DNA from 3 places in the Brassicibacter mesophilus genome. Region 1 is predicted to be linked to each of the others. Evidence: riboswitches for the same ligand, from Rfam matches in the RefSeq annotation. Region 1 holds a riboswitch; each other region holds the start of a gene.
The links. A riboswitch is a leader RNA that binds a small molecule or an ion and turns the genes downstream of it on or off. The one in region 1 is predicted to bind thiamine pyrophosphate.
Positions count from the first base shown of each region.

Region 2: linked by a shared signal. The riboswitch ahead of thiT (energy-coupled thiamine transporter ThiT) and the one ahead of thiC (phosphomethylpyrimidine synthase ThiC) in region 1 are both predicted to bind thiamine pyrophosphate.
Region 3: linked by a shared signal. The riboswitch ahead of thiW (energy coupling factor transporter S component ThiW) and the one ahead of thiC (phosphomethylpyrimidine synthase ThiC) in region 1 are both predicted to bind thiamine pyrophosphate.

Region 1 covers NZ_JBNPXI010000029.1:15,184-23,011, reverse strand. Annotated here, with positions in the region: gene HNR33_RS20205 (MATE family efflux transporter) at 1-210, opposite strand, end outside; gene HNR33_RS20200 (DUF4153 domain-containing protein) at 305-1,843, opposite strand; gene HNR33_RS20195 (helix-turn-helix domain-containing protein) at 1,855-2,076, opposite strand; gene HNR33_RS20190 (DUF2975 domain-containing protein) at 2,089-2,553, opposite strand; gene HNR33_RS20185 (NADH peroxidase) at 2,886-3,434, shown strand; gene HNR33_RS20180 (glutamate--cysteine ligase) at 3,643-4,962, shown strand; gene HNR33_RS20175 (glutathionylspermidine synthase family protein) at 4,950-6,269, shown strand; TPP riboswitch at 6,348-6,450, shown strand; gene thiC (phosphomethylpyrimidine synthase ThiC) at 6,573-7,828, shown strand, end outside.
Region 2 covers NZ_JBNPXI010000002.1:394,622-402,449, forward strand. Annotated here, with positions in the region: gene recG (ATP-dependent DNA helicase RecG) at 1-494, opposite strand, end outside; gene HNR33_RS04580 (DAK2 domain-containing protein) at 619-2,256, opposite strand; gene HNR33_RS04585 (Asp23/Gls24 family envelope stress response protein) at 2,275-2,631, opposite strand; gene rpmB (50S ribosomal protein L28) at 2,856-3,047, shown strand; gene HNR33_RS04595 (hypothetical protein) at 3,180-3,359, opposite strand; gene HNR33_RS04600 (thiamine diphosphokinase) at 3,453-4,088, opposite strand; gene thiT (energy-coupled thiamine transporter ThiT) at 4,102-4,653, opposite strand; TPP riboswitch at 4,770-4,872, opposite strand; gene rpe (ribulose-phosphate 3-epimerase) at 4,923-5,570, opposite strand; gene rsgA (ribosome small subunit-dependent GTPase A) at 5,572-6,447, opposite strand; gene pknB (Stk1 family PASTA domain-containing Ser/Thr kinase) at 6,463-7,828, opposite strand, start outside.
Region 3 covers NZ_JBNPXI010000015.1:63,597-71,424, forward strand. Annotated here, with positions in the region: gene cytX (putative hydroxymethylpyrimidine transporter CytX) at 1-1,143, opposite strand, end outside; gene thiD (bifunctional hydroxymethylpyrimidine kinase/phosphomethylpyrimidine kinase) at 1,136-1,942, opposite strand; gene thiW (energy coupling factor transporter S component ThiW) at 1,958-2,443, opposite strand; TPP riboswitch at 2,539-2,649, opposite strand; gene HNR33_RS15075 (MFS transporter) at 3,130-4,338, shown strand; gene HNR33_RS15080 (hemerythrin domain-containing protein) at 4,362-4,919, opposite strand; gene HNR33_RS15085 (ribonucleoside triphosphate reductase) at 5,147-7,258, shown strand; gene HNR33_RS15090 (anaerobic ribonucleoside-triphosphate reductase activating protein) at 7,283-7,828, shown strand, end outside.

The DNA of each region.
Region 1 (7,828 bases):
TATTGCTATTCCAACAGAAATTAATATATTTACACATGTATATATAATCTCTGAGCTTAAACCAACTGCAGTAACAGTAAGATTACCACCGTATTGGCCAACCATCATAGTATCGAAAACCCATATTAACATATATAATATCATTTCTCCAACAGCAGGTAGCGCTAATGATAGCACATTCCTTATGGTTTGTTTATTAATGACAAACACCTCACTTTACTAAAAAATAACGTATCAATAAGATTTTACATGAATTTCTTAAAAATTTCTACATGTTAATTATAAAGTGAGGATGGATAATTCATTATTTAGTAAGACAATGAAGTCTAGCTCTATAACGAGAAAGGTTGAACTCTTGCCATGAATATTGATTTTGCAAGTCTTTTTTTAGAACTATAAAATAATCTTCTACTTCTCTTCTAATTGATGAATTTTCTGTTTCTAATAGCCTGCTTATTTGAGGAACAGCATCGTAAGATAGTGTTGTTAGATAATAAAAATCAATTTTTCCTGTCTCAAAGTATCTATCAATATTATTTTTTGCGATCATTGAATCAATATTTAGATAGTTTAATCCTATATAAAATATTAAGAATGTAAATATATAAAATTTTGCTAAATTGAATTTTGGTTTTAGTATATATACTAGAGTAGCTCCTAACAAAACTGTTTCTAAGGATAAGAAAAAGTAAACAAATACTCTCAAGTATGTATATCCATAGTTCTGCGAATAAAGTCCCATTCTATAAAATGATGAATAGATCATTATATATGTGAATGTACCCATAAGTAAAAGAAGTCCATTAATACGTTTATTAGTTTTTGAATTCTTAAAATCTGTATACTTAAAGCTTAAAATAATGATAATAAAGTTCAGCATTGTCACTAAAAGAAGCTGAAAAAATCCTTGCCTAGCATATACAGCATAGGTAAAACCACCTGGTAAGTTGTTGGATCCGTTGTTAAATAAGTACGTAAATTGAATGAAGCAAAATATTAGATACACAATATTAATCATTACTAACACAGTAGTTAATATAGTTGAATCAAAAAAAATCTTTTCTTTAGACAGTGCTACATTTGGGCTGTTTGGTATATTCTGCTTAGAAGCAGGTAACTGATTATTTACAGCTTTTTTTTCTTCTTCCTTTTCTTTTTTTAGTATTTCAATAGGAGTAAATAAATAGTAAATACAACTATAGGAGTAAGTTGCTACAAATACTATAAGTAATAGTTGAGCAACAGTATTAATAAAATTCGCATTTCTTAAGACGTATGAAAGCTTCGTTGGAAGAAATGATATCATTTCACTAAAAACAATATCAGCAGAACTTAGTAAAGCTATTATAACAATTAGAATAGGAGCTGAAATCAATATACCGACAAATATCTTTTTCAATTGTGTATTGTGATTCTGTTTTTTTTCATATACTAGTTTTTTATATAAGTATGAATAAGGTTTTAAAAAGTAACTAAATGGACAGAAAATTGCTTTAATAATTTTAAGTAAAAAGCTAAATGTTTCAAAATTATAAGGTTCTTTTCCTATAAGCAACAAAGTCATTCCTAAAAAAAGAGTTACATTGCTTATGTGATTAAAAAAGTGAAAAAAACTATTGCTGCTGATAAAATACCTTATAGATAGTAGTACTATAGGTATTAAAAAATACCAACCCGAGTCTTTTTTTAGTTTATTGGTTTGCTTTAGAGTATTGACGAGGAGTAAAGTAATTAACATAACAAAAATAGGATATGAAATACCAGTTGTTTTGTTATAGAACAAAATTGTATATAATACACCTATTAGCAAACTATTTATGATTAACTTATTTTGTTTTAGCATATTTGCACCTCTTAATCTTTATCATTTTTATCTTCAACATATTCTAATATATCTCCAGGCTGACAATCTAGAGCCTTGCATATAGCCTCCAAGGTAGTGAATCGAACTGCTTTGGCTTTGTTATTTTTTAAAATAGATAAATTTGCATTAGTAATACCAAGTTTTTCTGCCAGCTCTGATAATCCAATTTTTCTCTTTGCCATCATAACATCCAAATTAACAACGATAGGCATTATTTCCCTCCTCTATATAGTAAGATCATTTTCTTCTTTGAATATCACTGCTTGTCGAAATACTTCAGCTAAAATTATAGAAAAGAATCCAGCTATAACAAAGACCATTAGGACGATAACTGTCATAAAAGAATTATAAAATATTATTTTAAAAATATATGCAAAGGATATTAAGAAAGCAGCTATTCCCATGCGCTTAAGACTCTTTACATTACCTAATACAAAAGGATCTTTTCTTTTTAGTGTATTAAATATTTTTCTAATTTCGTTAACAATGATTAAAGCCAATATCCCTGTAACGGATAAAAGAATAATGAGGAAATAGTAAATCTTCACGTTTGAGCCTTCATAGGTATGATTTAAATACCATTTTAATGAAATCGGTAAGCTTAATGTAATCATGATACCACCAATAAAAATTAGATCTAGAAGTCTCTTTACTATTGCTGACAATGATTTTTCACCTAAAATTTTCATATCATTTAACCTCCTTAATACCAGTCTTATAAATAATATACTACAAAGCATCATAATAATCAATAAATATTTATTGATAAACAATAAAAAAATATCGAGGAGGAATAAATTGAAATAAACAAAAGGACGCTCACAATGATGTGTAAGCTCTCTTTTGTTTAAGGTGCATAATACAATATATTATCTCAACTAGTTTTATTTCATAACCTTAGAGTGTGTTACACCATAAAAATATTCAAAATAAGTTTATAAATTATGTGTTACTTTTTAAAAAAAGCGGGTATTAATTACATTGGTTTGATATTAATATAAAATTAAGGGAGGATTTAAATATGAAAAAATTTGTATGCTTAGTTTGTGGATATGTACATGAAGGAGATGAGGCACCAGAACAATGTCCTCTATGTAAAGCTCCTAAAGAAAAATTTGTTGAGAAAACAGATGATAAATTACAGTGGGCTGATGAACATAGAATAGGTGTTGCTAAGGATATTGATACTGAAGTTTTAGAAGGGCTTAAGGCTAACTTTATGGGAGAATGTACAGAAGTAGGAATGTATCTTGCTATGAGCCGTCAAGCTGATAGAGAAGGATACCCAGAAATAGCTGAAGCATATAAAAGAATTGCTTTTGAAGAAGCTGATCATGCAGCAAAGTTTGCTGAACTATTAGGAGAAGTAGTAAATGCTGATACAGAGAAAAACCTACAATTAAGAGTAGATGCTGAGTTTGGTGCTTGCCAAGGTAAGAAAGATTTAGCTACAAGAGCAAAACAGCTTAACTACGATGCTATTCATGATACAGTGCATGAAATGTGTAAAGACGAAGCAAGACATGGTGCTGCATTCCAAGGATTACTTAAGAGATATTTTGGAAAATAAATAAATTATAATTATAAATGACATATAAATGCGTTGGTAAGATAATTATCTTGCCAACGCATTTTGTTTAATATTAATAATTGACTGTATGATATAGTATACATATTATCCGCAATGAAATAATAATACTTGAATATAATTTTATGTTATCCCTAGTAATTATATGGGTATAATAGGTATTGAAAGTATAAGAAAGTGGGGGAAGTTAGTGAACAATAAAAAACAAGTAGAAGAGATAGCAAAGTATTTTAAGAGCAATGAAAAAGAAGAAGAGAACTTTAATATAGGAGTTGAATTTGAACACTTTATAGTTGACAAGAACAGCTTAAAAACTATATCTTATTATGGAACTCATGGAGTAGAAGACACATTAAAAAAACTTCTCTCAACTGGATGGCAAGGGAAATATGAAGGAGATTATCTTTTAGGATTAAGTAAGGATGGTACGACTATAACTCTTGAGCCTGGAAGTCAATTAGAGCTTAGCATTAAACCATATAAAAATATTGAAGATATTAAAAAAGAGTATACAAGATTTTTAGATGAGATAGTCCCCATACTAGATGCTAAGAATCAAACCTTAATAGCAACAGGATATCAGCCTGAAAGTAAGATTTCAGATATAAAGATAATACCTAAGAAAAGATATGGATATATGTTTGAGTACTTTAAATCAAAGGGAAGATATGCGCATAACATGATGAAAGGTACTGCTTCAGTGCAACTATCTATAGACTACAAGTCAGAAGAAGACTATGCTAAGAAATTTAAAATAGCTAATGCACTTTCGCCAGTTATATATGCAATGTTTGATAACTCTCCTTTTTTTGAGGGTAATGAATCAAGTGAGCATTGCTTGAGAAATATTATCTGGGAGAACTGTGATAGTGATAGGTGCGGAATTGTAGATAAGACATTTGGTGGCTTATTTGGATATGAACAATATGCAGAATACATTTTAAATAAACCTCCTATATTTATTGATAATGGAGAATCAATTATATTTACTGATAAAAAGATATATAAAGAAATATTTAATCCGGAGGATTACTTACTAAAAGAGTTAGAGCATGTATTAACAATGGTTTTTCCAGATGTGAGAACTAAAAAATATATCGAAGTAAGGATGATGGATGCAGTACCATATCCACTGAATTTTGCTGCTATTGCATTGTGGAAAGGTATTTTATATGATCAAAGTAACTTAGACAAAGTCTATGAATACGTTAAAACTTTGAATATTGATGACATTAATGCAGCTAAAAAAGATATTGTTGAAAAAGGATTATATACTAATATAAAAGATAAATCAGTGTATGAAGTTGGTAAATGGCTTATAGCTATTTCAAAAGACAAGCTTAGTGACATAGAAAAAGAGTATTTAATGCCTTTAGAAGACATGATTAATAGTAGAAAAGTTCCTTCACAAATCACTAAACAGAGGCTTGAATTAGGTAAAAAAGAAGCGCTTAAGTGGTGTTTTATAAATAATAAACTTGATAGAGGTGATGAGCTGTGGATGCAATAAAACTCACTAACGAGTATATTGAAATAGTTAAAAATGATGATAATAACTTTCTTGAGGACTATAAAAAAACAGTAGAGAAGGTTGCGAACTCTAATGCAAAATATAAAGGAAAGCCAATTCCATTTTTATATCAACCAATGATTTTTACTAAGCAGGACATAGAAACATTTGAAAATATCGGACGAACTTTAATGTCAATAACAAATAAAGTAGTTGACAAATACAAGGAATCATCTGAGTTTAGATTGAAATTTGGGTATCCTAAACTTTTAGAAGAGCTTATACTAGTTGATCACGGGTATGATATTAACGTCCCTATTGGAAGATTTGATATCTTTTATGGAGGAGGAGAGGAGTTCAAGTTTTGTGAACTCAATACTGATGGATCATCAGCTATGAATGAAGATAATACAATTGCTAGAATACTTTTAGAGGCAGAGCCAGCAAAAAGGATGCAAAAAAAATATAGACTAAGTTATTTTGAGCTCATATATAAGTGGGTTGATGAAAGTATTGAAACTTTTAAGAGGTTTAATGATAAAATAGAAAAACCTAATGTGGCCATTGTAGATTTTGAAGAGAGTGGAACTCCAGCTGAATTTGAAGAATTTAAAAAGGCATATATTGAACGTGGATATAGAACAGAAATTGTAGATCCTAGAGAATTACGGTATGATGGTAGTGAATTGTTCTTTAATGACATGAAGATTGATTTGATCTATAGAAGAATTGTAACTAGAGAGCTTATAGAGCGAAGCGAAGAAATACAGGACTTAATAAATGCATATAGAGATAAAGCTGTTTGTGTAATTGGTCCAGTTAAATCACAGATAATGCATAATAAGATAATATTTAAGATTCTTCACGATGAAGATACACAAGAATTATTCACGGATGAAGAAAAGAAATATATTAAAGCTCATATCCCTTATACTAAAGAACTTAGTGGGAATAAGATAATATATGAAGAAGCATTAAACAACAAAGATAAATACATTATTAAGCCAGTAGATTTATATGCTTCTAAAGGCGTGTATGCTGGAAGAGACTTCACACAAAACCAGTGGAAAGAAAAACTAGATCAATGCTGGAATAATGACTATCTATTGCAGGAATTTTGCATACCATATACTAGAGACTTTATTGAGCTCGAAAAAGATGAGCTTAAAGTAAGTAAATTTGGGCATATAATAGGATTGTTTATGTATAACGAAAAACTAGCTGGATTATATACTAGAATAGGTAAAAATAGTATAATATCTGGGCTACATGGATACTATACTGTTCCAAATCTATTGGTAGAATAAGCAGAAAGTATCAGATTATATATCTATGTTGTATGTTGACTTAGCAAAGTATTATGATATAATAAGTTTAAAATATATACTTGGTGCTGGGGGTGCCGATAGGCTGAGAGAGGAAAGAATCCTTAACCCATTGAACCTGACGCGGTTAATACCGCCGTAGGGAAAGCAATATTCTAAGAATGATAGGGCTTATCCATGCTGGTAAGTCCTTTTTTGCCTGCAATTAGCCCCTCAGTGCCAAATTTTTTGGTGCTGTATTTTTTTGCGCACTATTAATAATTCATAAACGAATGGAGGAATATTATGGAATGGTCAACACAGATGGAAGCTGCAAAAAAAGGTATTGTAACTAAAGAATTACAGGCAGTAGCATTAGAGGAAAATATAAGAGTTGAGGATTTAATAAAACTTGTAGCAACTGGACAAGTCGTAATTCCTGCTAACAAAAACCACAAATCTCTAAAGCCAAAGGGTGTTGGAAAGGGATTAAAAACAAAAATTAATGTTAACCTTGGTATATCAAAAGATTGTATAAATTATGAAGATGAACTTGAAAAGGTAAAAGTGGCTATAGAAATGGGAGCAGAAGCAATTATGGACTTAAGTTCATATGGAGATACTAAAGATTTTAGACGTAAGCTTATAGAATTTTCGCCTGCAATGATAGGTACAGTTCCAATGTATGATGCTATAGGGTTTTTAGGAAAAGAACTGGCTGATATTACAGCTGATGAATTTTTTAAAGTAGTTGAAGCTCATGCTGAAGAAGGTGTAGATTTTCTTACTATTCATGTTGGCTTAAATAAAAGAGCAGTTGAGAGATTTAAAGTAAATCCAAGACTTACTAATATTGTTTCTCGTGGAGGTTCTTTATTATATGCTTGGATGGAAATTACAGGCAATGAAAATCCATTCTATGAGCATTATGATAGATTGTTAGAAATATGTAGAAAGCATGATGTTACAATAAGTTTAGGAGATGCATGTAGACCAGGGTCTATAGCAGACTCTACTGATGCTTCTCAAATTGAAGAGCTTATTACACTTGGGGAGCTAACAAAAATGGCATGGAATAAAGATGTACAGATCATTATCGAAGGACCAGGACATATGCCTATAAATGAAATAGAGGCTAATATGAAGCTACAGAAAAAGTTATGCCACGGTGCTCCTTTTTATGTTCTTGGGCCCATAGTAACAGATATAGCTCCTGGATATGACCATATAACTTCGGCTATTGGTGGAGCAATAGCTGCCTCTACAGGTGCAGATTTCTTATGTTATGTAACGCCAGCAGAACATCTAAGACTTCCAACGCTAGAAGATATGAAACAAGGAATTATTGCAGCAAAAATTGCAGCTCATGCAGCAGATATAGCTAAGGGCATTCCTGGAGCAGCAGATTGGGATAGAAAAATGAGTGAAGCAAGAGCTGCTCTTGATTGGAATGAAATGTTTAATCTGGCTTTAAATTCTGGAAAAGCAAAAGATTATAGAAAAAACTCATCACATGATGGAAGTACGTGTACTATGTGTGGAAAGATGTGTGCTGTAAAGAA
Region 2 (7,828 bases), on a different contig from region 1:
CCTATAAAACTTATCATATCGTTATTTGATAGCTTATCTGTTAAAGGATAAATGGGCACTATTTTTCCTATTTTATTGCTGTTATCGTTCTCCTTTACATAAATAGGATTATGAACTTCAATTCTTCCCCCTGTCTTCTTCACCCTGCCATTGATTTTAAGCACTTCGTCAATTGATAAATTGTTTACCACGTAATTTTGATTAAACCACGTTAAAAATGCAATTCCAGTATCATCTTTAACTGGGATTTTAGTTATAGACAAACCCCTTCTAGGTTTATACGTACTATATGGGCCACAAACTACAACTCTTAAATTTACCTTTTCTCCATTTTCTACATCAATTAACTTTTTTATTTCTCTCCTATCTTCATATGCTTTCGGAAAATAATAAAATAGATCCTCAATCGTTTCTATATTTAACTTTCTTAAAAGATTTGCTTTTTTAGGCCCAATACCTTTTACATATCTAACAGAGTTGTTTAGGTTAGTCAATTTCTTCACCTCAAAACCTATTCTTGTATAAATAAATAAACAAGAATCAAGAGGTCAAGCTCTAAATCCTTGTCTATGCTTTAACATCAGTTTCAACCTTATGAAAAATTTATAAAAAAATTCTCTATTCTATTGATACTAGATAATAATAAAGGGGCTGTCCTCCATATATCATATCAACATCAAAATCTTCGAATTCATTTTCAATTTTATTTTTTAGTTCTTCAGCTTGATTTTCTTGAATATCTTTACCATAGAAAATAGTAATCAACTCGTTATCATCATCAGCAGTATTTCTTATTAAGTCTAAAACAACTTCCTGTACATTTTGTCCTACCGTTTTAATTTCGCCATCACAAATTCCAATTATATCATCTTTCTTAATTTCTTTATTATCAATTACAGTATCTCTAACAGAAAAAGTAACCTGACCTGTTTTTACAGATTTAATTGCATTGCTCATATTGTCTATATTATCTTCTACTTCAAGCTCCTCATCAAAAGCAAGTAATGCAGATATTCCTTGAGGAATAGTTTTTGTAGGCAACACCTCAACATTTTTTTGACTTAGTTCTTTTGCCTGAGTTGCAGCTAACACAATATTACTATTATTAGGAAGAATAATAATAGTATCCCCTGTTACGCTGTCAATTGCCTTAAGAATATCCTCTGTACTAGGATTCATAGTTTGTCCACCAGTGATTACATAATCTACTTTCAAGTCTTTAAATACGCTTTCAAGACCCTCGCCCATTGCTACAGTAATAAAACTGTATTTCTTAGTTTCTTGGCCATGTTCGTTCTTATTTTGAGTTTTTATTTCTTCAGACTTTTCTGTATTATTCCTGTGTTGGTACTTCATATTATCTATTTTGATGTCTATTAGTTCACCAAGGTTAAGCGCCTTCTGCAATACATCACCAGGGTTATTGGTATGAACATGAACTTTTATTATATTTTCTCCACCTACTACTAGCAGCGAATCACCGAATTTAGATAATTCATCTCTAAAGCTTTCACTATCTTTATTAGTATTATTAATGATAAACTCAGTACAATAAGCAAATTGTATGTCATCATTATTTCCAGTATCAACAAATACATTGTCGTTAATAGGAGCAGCATCATCTAAAACAAATTCTTCCTTACCTGCTAAAGCCTCTAAAGCACCAGAAAGTATTACTATCAACCCCTTACCTCCAGCATCCACAACCCCAGCTTGTTTAAGTACAGCCAGCATTTCAGGTGTCTTTTGTAAAGTTTCTTCTCCATGCTTTATAACTTTTTTCAAGAATTCAACTATGTCCATTTCATTCTTGGCAATTTCGAAAGATGCTTCTGCACACTCTCTCGCCACTGTTAGTATAGTACCTTCTATAGGCTTCATTACTGCTTTATATGCAGTGTCAGAACCCGATTTGAAAGCAGCAGCAATAACCTTCGTATCTATTTTTTTTACATCCTTTAAGCCTCTTGAAAATCCTCTGAATAGTTGAGAAAGAATAACACCTGAGTTACCTCTAGCCCCCATGAGAGATCCGTTCGCAGCTGCTGATGCAACTTTTTCTATGCTATTTGTTTCAAGATTTTTTATTTGTTTTATTGCCGACTGCATCGTTAGAGACATATTTGTTCCTGTGTCTCCATCTGGTACTGGAAAAACATTTAATGCATTAACAGCTTCCTTATTTTTTTCTAGTGAATTTGCAGCGCCAATAAATAATTTCTTTAATATAATCCCATCTATATATTCAATTTTCAAAATTAGTACCTCCTTAACCTACTTTTGTACCCTTACTCCTTGTACGTTTATATTAACTCTTTCAACTTTTAAACCAGTAAGGTTTTCAATATTATATTTTACTTTCTCAATTATATTATTGGCAACAACAGATATTCTTGTTCCAAACTGAACTACAATATATAAATCAATTACTATTTTGTCACCTTCAGTATGTACTTTTACACCTTTTGTTAAGTGCTCTTTTCTTAATAATTCAACTAGTCCATCTGTTGCGTTTCGACTTGACATTCCAACTAGCCCATAACATTCCATAGCCGATAATCCCGCAATGATCTCTAGAACGTTATCGTCAATATTTATAGCGCCATATTTATTGTTCAATTTACCTGGCATTAGCAGTCCTCCTTTTTAGAATAATAAATTAGTGTAAGGATTATAATTATATTCTACATTATAATCCTATTATCTTCAACTTTATAATATCTATAATGATTTTTAGTATATTATTATCTTTATATTGCAAAATTAAACTTAGATGTGTTACAATAGAGTGTGTTGACTTAATGATTATAAATATTGGAAATTATGCAATTTAAGAAGTTGAGGAGGTGTTCGATGTGGCAAAATTCTGTGAAGTATGTGGAAAGGGTAAAGTTTCTGGACATTTAGTAACTTTCTCTAACCGTAAAAGTAATAGAACTTGGTCTCCAAATGTACGTAGAATAAAAGCTATTGTTAATGGAGCTCCTAAGAGAATATATGTTTGTACAAGATGTATAAGATCTGGTAATGTAGAAAGAGCGTTATAAAAGTAGGCTTCCTATGAATTGGAAGCCTGTTTTCTTTTTTTTCGCAATAATATCCTGCTAATTGCTCTAGGGAGCTTTATAACTAGTATTTTCACTTCATTCCCTCCCCTATTTTAAAAAATCATTTATAAGCTATAGCATTTTAAATAGTAACCAACCTAAGCAAACAAGTAAAATCCCTAATAAAAATATCCATAATGAAACAGGGACAACTTGTATTATGATTATTACTCCAACAACAGCTAAAATAATTCCTAATGTCTTTTTGAAATTATATCTAGATGGACATCTCCTAAATTTAAATTTCCTCATATACAACACCTCTCTAAAGGCTACTATAATACATATTATTCTCTAGCCAATAAAATGTTACAAAAAAATCGGCTTTTCAGCCGATTTCTAGAATCAATCCTTTGACTTTATAATAATAAACAAACCATCTTCTATATATACATCACCTTTATCTTTAACCAAGCTATTGCTAATACCATAGCTTGAACCTAATTTAAAGTGCTCTTCATAGGTCTCATATTCAAACCCTTTTAATGTCACTTTATTTTCATTCACTGTAAGAGGTATTAAAGATACATATGGATATATCCCTTTTTCAATTTGTCCACTTTTATCTATTATAGATATTTCATTATGGGAATCAATTATTTTTGCTTTTATATTATTTTTTAATAATTTATAAAGAAGCATTATATTAGCTAAAGTATGATCTAATCTTGTTCCTGTAACTCCTAGTAAGATGATCTCAGTCGATCCATGCTCTATGGCATAATCAACCGCTAATTCAGTGTCAGTTTTATCCTTTTTTACAGGATGTTTATATAGTTTTATATTCATATTTTCATAAGTCTTTAATACATCTTTAGGAATCGAATCCATATCTCCTACAATAACATCTGGAATAATACCAGTATTTATTATATGCTTTGCTCCTCCGTCAGCACATATTATCATATCAGAATTATTGGCTATTATATTATTAATATCAATACTTTCAAAGTTTCCATTAGAAATTATAACAGATCTCATATAATCACTCTCTTTATGCTATTTCTTTTCTTAAGGTTTTCCATAATAATAATATTATTATTATGGAAACAATTAATTCTATACTTAAATAGCCACCATTGTATAAAATTGAATATATCCAAGGGTTTTGATCTCCAGCAAATTCTTTGAAAAATACAACTCCTGATAAAACATGTGCAATCATTCTTCCTAATACTGCAACAAAAACCCCAAGTACTACTGATACATATTCAAGTTTACCGCTACCTGCTTTTTTTATAACAAAGTATCTAAATAACCCAGCAACACCTAATACACTAAAAGCTACTGGATAGTCTAAAAAAAACTGTACAGGGTGAACAATATAAGGATCTATTATTGCTTGAATAATCCCGTATACTAATCCAGCAAATAAACCACGTAAAGTTCCCCAACGTAATGCAATTATAATTATTGGTATCATACTTCCAGCTGTAACCGAACCTCCGAAAGGTGCTTCATATACTTTGATCATACTCAAAATTGAAGCAAGAGCTATCATTACTCCGCTCTCAGTCAAAAATCTCACATTATTCTTATTATTCATATAAATACCCCTCCACGTGTTTTTTTGAATATCCCCTAGAGAGGTTCTACTAGCAATTTCAAAAGAAATATTTAGTAAAATTAAAACATTATCAAATAGGGTAATGTTTTAGTAGTTTACATAAATAACCACTTCCCTACGCTAGTACTAACTAGATCAGGTTATAGGGTCGAAACAAATTAGTCTCCTCTCAGCCATGTAGCTCCCCTAGTGAAATACTCATATTTATCTTTCATATTAATTATAACATCATTTTAGTCGTTGTAAAGTTATATGTTCTTAAATTTATTAGTTGCTTCAATTATATTATCAGCACCAAATATAGCTGATCCTGCAACAGCAATTGTTGCACCATATCCAATAACCTCTTTAATGTTGTCTAGCTTAATTCCACCATCTACTTCAATATCAATATTTAACCCTAGTCTATCAATTAACTTCCTTAGCTCAAGTATCTTGTCTCCCATTTGTTTAATAAATGACTGTCCTCCAAACCCTGGATTTACAGTCATGATTAATACCATGTCTATATCATTTAATATATATTTAATGGTATCCAAGGAGGTTGAAGGATTAAGTGCAACTCCTGCTTTTACACCACAAGCTTTTATCTGTTGAATCGTTCTGTGCAAATGAACAGATGCTTCTTGGTGTACTGTTATAATATCTGCACCAGCTTTGGCAAATTCTTCTATATATCGTTCTGGTTTTTCAATCATTAAGTGTATATCAAAAGGTAATTTTGTTATATTTCTTAATTTTTTAATAACAGGTGGTCCAAATGTAATATTAGGTACAAAATGTCCATCCATAACATCAAGATGTACTATGTCAGCTCCACCTTTTTCTATTTGCTCAATTTGTTCTGCTAACCTACTAAAATCAGCTGATAGTATTGAGGGCGCAATTTTTATCATATTAATACCTCCTGTTATCTCTTATTTCATGTAAAAAGTTTAAATAATTATTGTATCTAGACTCACTAATGTCTCCATTTGAAACAGCAGATTTTACTGCACAATTTGGTTCCTTATAGTGCTTGCACCCAGTAAATTTACATAGGTGTTTAAGTTCATTAATCTCATCGAAATAACCTTCAAGATCTTCTTCATTTAAAAAATCCAAATCTAGTGAACTAAACCCTGGAGTGTCAACTACCCATCCTCCGATTTCTAATTCAATTAATTCAACATGTCTTGTAGTATGTTTACCTCTATTAGTTTTATGACTTATTTCACCAGTTTGCAGTTTTAAATCAGCTTGAATGTTATTGAGTAAAGTAGATTTACCTACTCCTGAAGGACCAGCAAAGACAGTTATTTTATCTTTTAGCAACTCCCTTAATTCTGGTATCCCCGTTTTATTTTTGCAGCTAGTTACTATAATATCGATCCCTGCTTTTTTATAAATATTAGCAAAATTTTCTAGCTCATCTTCTGATGAAAGATCACTTTTGTTTATACAGACTGTTACATCAAGTTTTTGATAAGATGCTAGAAGCAAAAATCTATCTAATAACCAAAGGTTAGGTTCTGGTGCTTTAGAAGCAAATACTATTATTGCCTGATTTACATTTGCAACGGGTGGCCTTATCAACTCAGTAGACCTATCATAAATCTTTTCTATATATCCAGTATCATCTTCGCTACTTATTCTAATTTGAACTTTGTCGCCTACTAAAGGAGTAGTCTTATCTTTACGAAATATTCCTCTAGCTCTACATTCATAGATTGTATTGCCATCATTTACATAGTAAAATCCGCCAATTCCCTTTATGATTATTCCTTCTAGCATTAATATTTAAGCCTCCTAAAAAGTATATTCATTTCCCATATGGAACACACCATCAAAGTAAATTTCTAGCTTAACTTTACCCTGACCACTTATTGGTACTCTAATAGTATCCTCACTTGTCTTATGCTTATTGTTATATATCAAATCCTTCACGTCATCTTGGATTTTATACACTTTTACCTCAACTTCTTCTTTATCTTTAGGTAATTTAATATATAACGCCTGCGTATTTTCTTGCCCTTCATTACTTTCTGTATCTTCTGTTTCTTCTGCACCCAAACTCACTAATAAATCTATAGGTGTATTTTCTTCTACTTCTGTTCCAGCAGTATAACTTTGCCATATTACAACATCTTTTTCTATATTCTCATTTTCTTCAGATTTTATTTCGCCGATTGATAATCCACTAGATGCTATTTCTTTCTTTGCGTCTTCAATATTCTTACCTACAAGTTTAGGCATCACTTTATATTCTATTTTGGGACCCTGACTCACAATAATATTTATTTTTGTTCCTTCTGCTACTTCAGTATCCGCTTTAGGATCTTGACTTATTACATAGTCTTTTGGTATATCACTAAAATCAAAACTTACATTACTTTCAAGACCAGCATCTTCAAGAAGGATTTCAGCTTGATCAATATGCTCATTAACTAACTTTGGTACCAATGCAGGTTTTTCACCTTTACTCACTACTACTTCTATAGGAAAATCCTTTTTAACAGTCTTACCTGCATCTACGCTTTGATCTACAATATGTCCAGCATTGAACTCAGAGCTGTATACTTCTCCCTTTATTTCAAATCTTAACCCTTTTTCTACTATTGTTTCTCTTGCTTTATCTTTCTGTAGTCCAATAACGCTAGGTACAATAACCTCTCCTGATTTCAAAAGATTTTTTATCCACAAAAATCCTCCTGCCAAACTTAAAGTCAATATAAAAGCTAGCAGTATGGCTGATATTGTTGTTACTTTATTCGATCTTTTACCTGTTTCCTCAATATCATTATTCTTTTTCTTTCTTTTTTTGTTATTTGAAATCTCATCAATATTATTTATCATGTCATCGTCAACCTTAGGTATAATCCTCGTTGGAGAATCATTGTAGTTGGTTTGATTAATAACAAAATCACTATCAAGATCAGAGTTTTTAGCTTTTCTTAGATCATCCAAAAGCAATTCAGTATTTCCATATCTTAAAGTTTGGTCTTTCTTTACGCACTTCATTATTATGTTTTCTACACTCTTTGGTACGGAGCTATCAATAGCCGTTGGTAATTCAATATCCTCCTGTATATGCTTTAAAGCAACAGTAATGGGGCTATCTCCTTCGAATGGCAATCTGCCAGTAACCATCTCATACATAACAACGCCAAGAGAA
Region 3 (7,828 bases), on a different contig from region 1:
AGGAACTGTAGAACCGATTATAAAATCAAACTTAACAAATTGATAGTATAGTATGATCCCAATTATCCATACTATTGTTGCACCCCAGTTAATAAGAAGATTATCTTGTAGCTTTCTATTCTTTTTGATTATAAAGTAATCAGTTAGAAGAACTGCAAACAGTGGAGCAAATACTGAACCTATAGCATATAAGAAATTTTCATACTGCTCAATAGGTAATAATACTGCAATTATAGTCCCAATACCACCCATTATTATTGCTATTTTTCTTTCATCAAGCTTTGGTAGAATATTTAGGAATGTAACGCCTGCAGAATAGGCATCTAAAAATGTTGTAGTTACTGTAGATAGAACTATAATACCAAGAGCAACTACACCTAAATTAGCAGCAAGCATCATAGCGCTTGGATCTGGGTTTTCAGCTACTATGGCTGCTCCAAGTCCTATAACGTACATCCAGCAACTACCAATGAAATATCCAGCAAAGCTTCCTATGATACCATCTCTTTTTTTCTTAGCATATCTAGTATAGTCAGCAATTAATGGCAGCCATGAAAGAGGCATTATTACATTAAGCTCAATAGCAGTTCCAAAAGTCATATTTCCAGCAGGTATTTTAGTAAATAATTCACTATTTCTAAATACAACAGTACTTAGTACAATGGTTAGTATAAATAGAAGGGAAACAGCTATAAGATTAAGCTTTTTCCAGCCTTTTTTACCTATTACTATCCAAAAGCATATTAGAGCACCTATTAGTAAACTCCATACAGTTATATTGTCAAATGACCACAGAATTTTAGTTATTTGATTTACTGATCTTGCTCCTGATATTATCATTACTGCAGTCCAACCGATTAGCTGCATCACATTCAAAATAGAGAATAAATATGAGCCATATAAACCAAATGATATTCTAGTAGACATTATAGATGGCAGCTTCTCTTTTATCCCAATGACTCCACCTAATATCAGAATAGTTGTACCAATTAAATGGCCAATAAGAATTGCAATCAAACCATTTTTGAATCCTATTGGGGCTAATAGTCCACCAGTAAGAATTTCAGCTATTGATATAGATGCACCAAACCAAAGCATAAAAAAACTTATTAATGAGAGGTTACTGTTTTCTGTATTATTCATTTATTACACCAGCCCTTTTGTATAAAGTATAAAAATGATTTGTAGGGCCAACGCCTTTGCCTAGAGATAATGAATGCTTTATTGCTGTAGTTATATAATCTTTAGCATTAGCAACTGATATTTCTATTGAATAGTCTTTAGCAAGATTTGAAGCAATGGCTGATGATAAAGTGCATCCAGTACCATGAGTATTTTTTGTATTTATTCTTTCTGTTTTAAAATATTTGAATTCAGTGCCCTTATATAGAACATCAGTAGCATCATTTTCCATGTGGCCGCCCTTTATAAGTACATTTTTTGCCCCTAATGCATGTATTTTTATGGCAGCTTCTTGCATTTGCTCTAAATTGCTTATACTCATCCCAGATATAACTTCAGCTTCTGGAATATTTGGCGTAGCTATTGTAGCTAAAGGTAAAAGTTCACTTATCAGAGTTTCTTTTGCTTCCGGTACAAGCAAATCATATCCACTTTTTGAAATCATAACAGGGTCTAGTACAATATTTTGAGGATTGTATTTCTTTAGCTTTCTTGCTATAGCCTTTATAGTATCTATCTGTGAAACCATTCCAATTTTTAAAGCATGTACTTCGATATCATCAAATATTGCATCAATCTGTCTTTCAATCATATCTACGGAAATATCTTGTACCCCAAAAACTCCTTGAGTATTTTGAGCTGTAATAGCAGTTATTACACTCATTCCAAAAACACCGTGAGCAGAGAAGGTTTTTAAATCTGCTTGTATTCCAGCTCCGCCACTACTATCTGAACCAGCTATAGTTAATACATTTCTCATTATGAGCACCTCTTTTTATATATTTTTAAGTATTTTACTTGAATCTAAAGCTTTTAATAGGCCGTAACCAATTATTGTACCTCCAATTGTACTTACCATGAAAGGCAATACGAAGAATAATATTGCTACATCTTTACCCATGAATAGCTTTGCTACTGGATATGCAGCTAATGCACCTAAAAAACCAGTTCCCAATACTTCACCTAATGAAGCTATTGATTGTTTGCCAGTTTTTTTGTATAAGAAACCAGCTAAAAGTGCACCAATCATACTACCCGGAAAAGCTAGCAAAGAGCCCGTACCAAGAATATTTCTAAGTAATGAAGTTAAAAATGCATTGGCAACTGCATACCAAGGTCCTAGAATTACTGCAGATAGTATATTGATAGTGTGTTGTATAGGGAAACATTTTGCCACACCAACAGGAATATAAAATATATGACCCGTTAATGTACCGAGTGCTATGAGAAGAGCAGATAAGGTAAGCTTTTTTGTCTTCATAAACATCCCTCCCTTCAAAAAAATATTTGTACTAGAGGATGTTGGGATAAATAAAAAAGCATAAACCCCAGAATAAGGATTTATGCTTAAACTTAAACATAAATATATAACTTTCCTACGCTGGCATTATCCAGATCAGGTTGAGGGTCAAAGACTTTATAGGGTCTTTATCTCAGCTGGCCTTTCCAGCCCCCCTAGTACATAATCGCGTTTTCAATTTTCATAACAATATTAACACATATATCAGTATTGTTCAATAATAAAAATTCTTTTATTGACTGATATATAATGTACATTAATAGTATTGTTCGAATAATAGAAATGTTATATAATTATAGTATTAGGTTATAAGGAGGTGTAAAGATTGAACTTTAAGTGTATGGTTGGTATTTTGGACTATTTGTATACAGTTAAGTCTATAACACATGTTGTTAGGTATACAAGGGAGGAGTGTGTCCAAAAACAAATATTATGTCAACCACGTACTAGTGAAATCTTTACATAGGCTTGTTGTTCAGTAAACATATATACTAATATATATCGTTATTGCATAATATTATTTTTGATATATGGCCCTAAGTAAATTTTACTTAGGGGTTTTTGTATGCATTCTTGGTGGGAGGGAGTAAATATAATTAGAGATTAAGAATAAAAAACTATGATTTATGAATTAGGAGAGATAAAGTATGGATTATATAAATAGATTAAAAAGCAATATTAATAAGAACTATGTATTTGTTTTATTAAAAAATTTGGATTTAACTCAGGGTATTTGGATGATATATTTAGCGACAAAAGGAATGTCATTAGTACAACTAGGGATGCTTGAAGGTATTTTTCATGTTACTTCATTCTTGATGGAGGTTCCAACTGGGCTTGTAGCAGATATTTATGGGAGGAAAACTAGTCGTATTTGTGGAAGACTATTTTCTCTAATTAGCATAGCACTAATGATATTTTCAGATGGGTTCTATTTGTTTGCATTATCATTTGTTTTTTCTGCACTTTCATATAATCTTGAGTCAGGTGCTGGAGATGCGCTGATATATGATTCACTAAAAGAAGTAGATGAAGAAGAAAAATATATGAAAGTGGCTGGTAAGCAGGAGGTATTTTTTCAGTTTGGAAAGGTGGTTGCTTATATTGTAGGTGGTTATTTAGCTACTAAAAGCTACTATTTCGCATTTTCAGTGACTGCATTTTTTATTATAGTAACAATTATTCAAGCTTTTTCATTTACTGAGCCTGATATTGAGCTTGGGCATAAGCATGAGGATACTATTGCTACAATACTAAAAAAACAAGTTACAGATAGTCTTAAAGCAATAAAGGAAAATAAAAAAGTAGGTTTTTTTATAATCTTTACAGAGATTATATTAGCTTTTGGAACAAGTTTATTTTTCTACCTTCAGAATTATTTAAAAGACAGTGGATACACTGAGTTAAACATAGGAATAATGTTTGCAGCATCTTCATTGATTGAAGCATTTATTGCTTCACAAGCTTTCAGAATTGAAGGATTTATAAAAGAAAAAGGGATACTGCTTTTTATGCCTATATTGTGTATGGGTTGTGTTTGGGGAATTGCTTTGAGTGGGTATCCTTCAGTATTCTTTATACTTATGATGGCGGTAGAAGGGTTAATTTATGTTGCAATGAGTGATTATATAAATAAGCTTATTCCTAGTAAAAACAGAGCGACTATATTATCTCTTTCTAGTATGGTTTTTAGTTTCTTCATGATATTTATTTTTCCCATGATAGGTAAAATTGGTGATATATACTCATTAAATATTGCATTTAGATTTCTAGCAGTAATTGGCTCAATATTAGCTGTATCAAATTTTTTATTAGTGCTAAAACTAGAAAATAGAAAGCAGCCAGTAGATATATAAAATAAGTGGTCCATATGGACCACTTATTTTATATATTTTTCTTCTAGCTTATTTACTAGTTCAATATACTTTTTCTTTACTTCAATATGCTGTTTAGTTTCTTCAAAGGTTTCAAACTGCCTATCAAGCTTTTTAAGAGTCTCTTTTTTAAGGTTATTGCTTGCAAATTTGTATATCATATTATCTTCTTTGTCTATATGCTTATTAAGAAGATTTGCGTATCCAACTGCATTTGCTATTATGTCAATTGTTGCTTCATTATTACCAGCTTGATGAGCTTTAAGTGCAGCTTCAAGCTCTCTAACAAAGCTCCTACCATAGTCATGCTCAATGAACATTCCCTGAATAGGTCCTTTTCCTATCTTTTCAGATAACTCAGCATCCATGTCTTTAAACAGCATATCTTCTTCCTTACCATGATGATATTTATCAGCATAGTTTCTTATGAAATCAATTATGGAATAAAGATCATCATAAGGAATTTCTATTCCTTCAACTATACTTAGGCATATTTTTCTTACAATCTTAAGTATTTTTTTGATATTTTTATGCTCATTTACCAATATGTCTATTGAATTCAAAGTATTCACCTCTGTAAAATTTGTATATTATATTTATATCCCTATTTTGATAAATTAATCATACTCAAATAAACGCTAGTTCTTCTGTCCTAAATTAAAAAAATGGCGGTAGAAATATGAGAACATAAGTTGTATGTATTGGATAATTATTTTATAATAAAAGTGGGCCATATACTATATATACTGTATGTGGCCCATTACTACCACAATATAAAGGGGTTGATGGCTTGATTACAAGGATTCAGAAGAGAAACGGAGATATTGTAGACTTTGATATTTTAAAAATAGAAAATGCAATATTTGCAGCAGCTAAGTCAGTTGGAGGAGATAACAGAGAAGAGGCTAATAAGCTGGCAGAGATGGTTGAAGGCATAGTAAATGAGGCTTTTGGAGCTAGTATTCCTACTGTTGAAGATATACAGGATATAGTTGAAAAGGTTCTAATAGAAGAAGGACATGCAAAGACAGCAAAAGCATACATATTGTATAGAAGAAAGCAGGAAGAACTGAGAGATGTAAAGAACTTATTTATGGATGCTGAAAGCTTAATAGACGAATATGTTTCCTTAGATGATTGGCGTATTAATGAAAATGCAAATATGGGCTTCAGTCTTCAGGGACTTAATAATCATATTGTTGAATCAATTACAAAAAAATACTGGCTTAATAAAATATATCGAAAAGAATTGCGAGATGCTCACATTAAAGGAGATTTACATATACATGACTTAGGCCTGCTAGCTCCATACTGTTGTGGATGGGATTTAGAGGCATTATTGATAAAAGGTTTTAAGGGTGCAAGTGGTAAAATTGAATCATCCCCAGCTAAACATTTACAGTCTTTCTTGGGGCAAATAGTTAACTGGTTGTATACACTACAAGGAGAAGCAGCAGGTGCTCAAGCAGTAAGCTCATTAGATACATATGCTGCACCATTTATATATTATGATGAACTAGAATATGATGATGTAAAGAAAATAGTTCAAAGCTTTGTATTTAATCTTAATATCCCAACAAGAGTTGGATTTCAAACACCATTTACAAATGTGACATTAGATATTACTCCACATCCTATGCTTAAGAAGATGGATGTAATAATTGGTGGAAAAAGAATGGATAAACAGTATGGTGAATTCCAAAAAGAAATGGATATGTTCAATAGAGCATACTGCGAAGTTATGATGGAAGGTGATGGTGCAGGCAGAAGCTTTAGTTTCCCTATACCTACTATAAATATAACTAGAGACTTCCCATGGGACTCAGATGTAGCTAATAATATTATGGAGATGACAAGGAAGTTTGGTACGCCATATTTTGCAAACTTTGTTAATAGTGACTTGGACCCAGAGGATGTAAGAAGTATGTGCTGTAGGCTAAGATTGGACAATAGAGAGCTTAGAAGAAGAGGCGGAGGCTTATTTGGTGCAAATCCACTTACTGGGTCAATCAATGTTGTTACGTTAAATATGGCTCGTATAGGCTATATTTCAAAATCTAAAGAAGAGTTTAAAAAGAGAGTAAGAGATTTAATGGAGATAGCTAAAGAAATATGTGAGGCAAAAAGAATAGTTCTTGAGAGATACATGGATGTTGGTCTTTATCCCTATTCTAAGTATTATTTACAAGCTATAAAGGATGCTGAGGGAGAATATTTCAAAAACCACTTCAGCACCATAGGACTTAACGGAATGAATGAAGCCTGTATCAATCTGTTAGGTGAGGACATAACTACTGAAGAAGGAAATGAATTTGCTGTTGAAGTAATGGAGTTTATGAACAAAGTTATTCAGATATTCCAAGAAGAGACAGGAAGTCTATGGAATCTTGAAGCGTCTCCTGCAGAAGGTGCCGCATATAGATTTGCCAGAATGGATAAGAGAATGTTCCCTAAAATAGTTACTCAAGGTACTGAAGAACCTTATTATACAAACTCTACTCAATTACCTGTAGGGCACACTGCAGATGTTTTTGAGGCAATAGAACTACAAGAAAGATTACAAACCCTGTATACTGGAGGCACTGTATTACATGGTTTCTTAGGAGAAGAAATAGATAGTGTTGAAACGACAAAGCTGCTTGTAAAAAGAGCTTTTGAAAACAGTAGAATACCATACTTTACTGTTACACCAACATATAGTATTTGTCCAGATCATGGATATATAAAAGGAGAGAAATTTGCTTGTCCTGAATGTGGAAAAGACACAGAGGTTTGGACTAGAGTTGTAGGGTTCCATAGACCTGTGCAGGCTTGGAATAAGGGCAAAAAAGAAGAATTTAAAGACAGATTAGAATTTGATGTAGATGATAGCTTAAATAAAAAAGCTAAGCAAGCGGTTTAATATATAATATTAAGAGGTGTAAGTATGAAGTTTAAAGGGCATCAAAAATCATCTTTTATAGATTATCCTGATAAGATATGCACTGTATTATTCACTGGAGGGTGTAATTTTAGATGTCCATTCTGTCATAATTCTGGGATTGTGTATAATAATGGAGAAGACATATCAGAAGAATATATATTTGAATACCTTTCTAGAAGACATAAGTTGATTGATGCAGTTTGTATCTCTGGTGGAGAACCTACAATTCATAATGAACTTGTAGAATTTATCAAGAAGGTAAAATCTATGGACTATTTAGTTAAGCTAGATACAAATGGTACTAATCCTAAGATTCTCACAATGCTATTGGAACAGAATTTGTTAGATTATATTGCTATGGATATAAAGGCGCCGTTAGAAAAGTATAGTAAAGTAGCAAATATATCTGTTGACATAGATAAAATAAAAGAAAGTATAGATATTATTAAAAGTTCCGATATAGACAATGAATTTAGAACCACAGTGTGTAAAGAGCTTTTAAGTACTGGGGATATATTAAGTATAGGTGAATATATTAGAGGAGCTAAA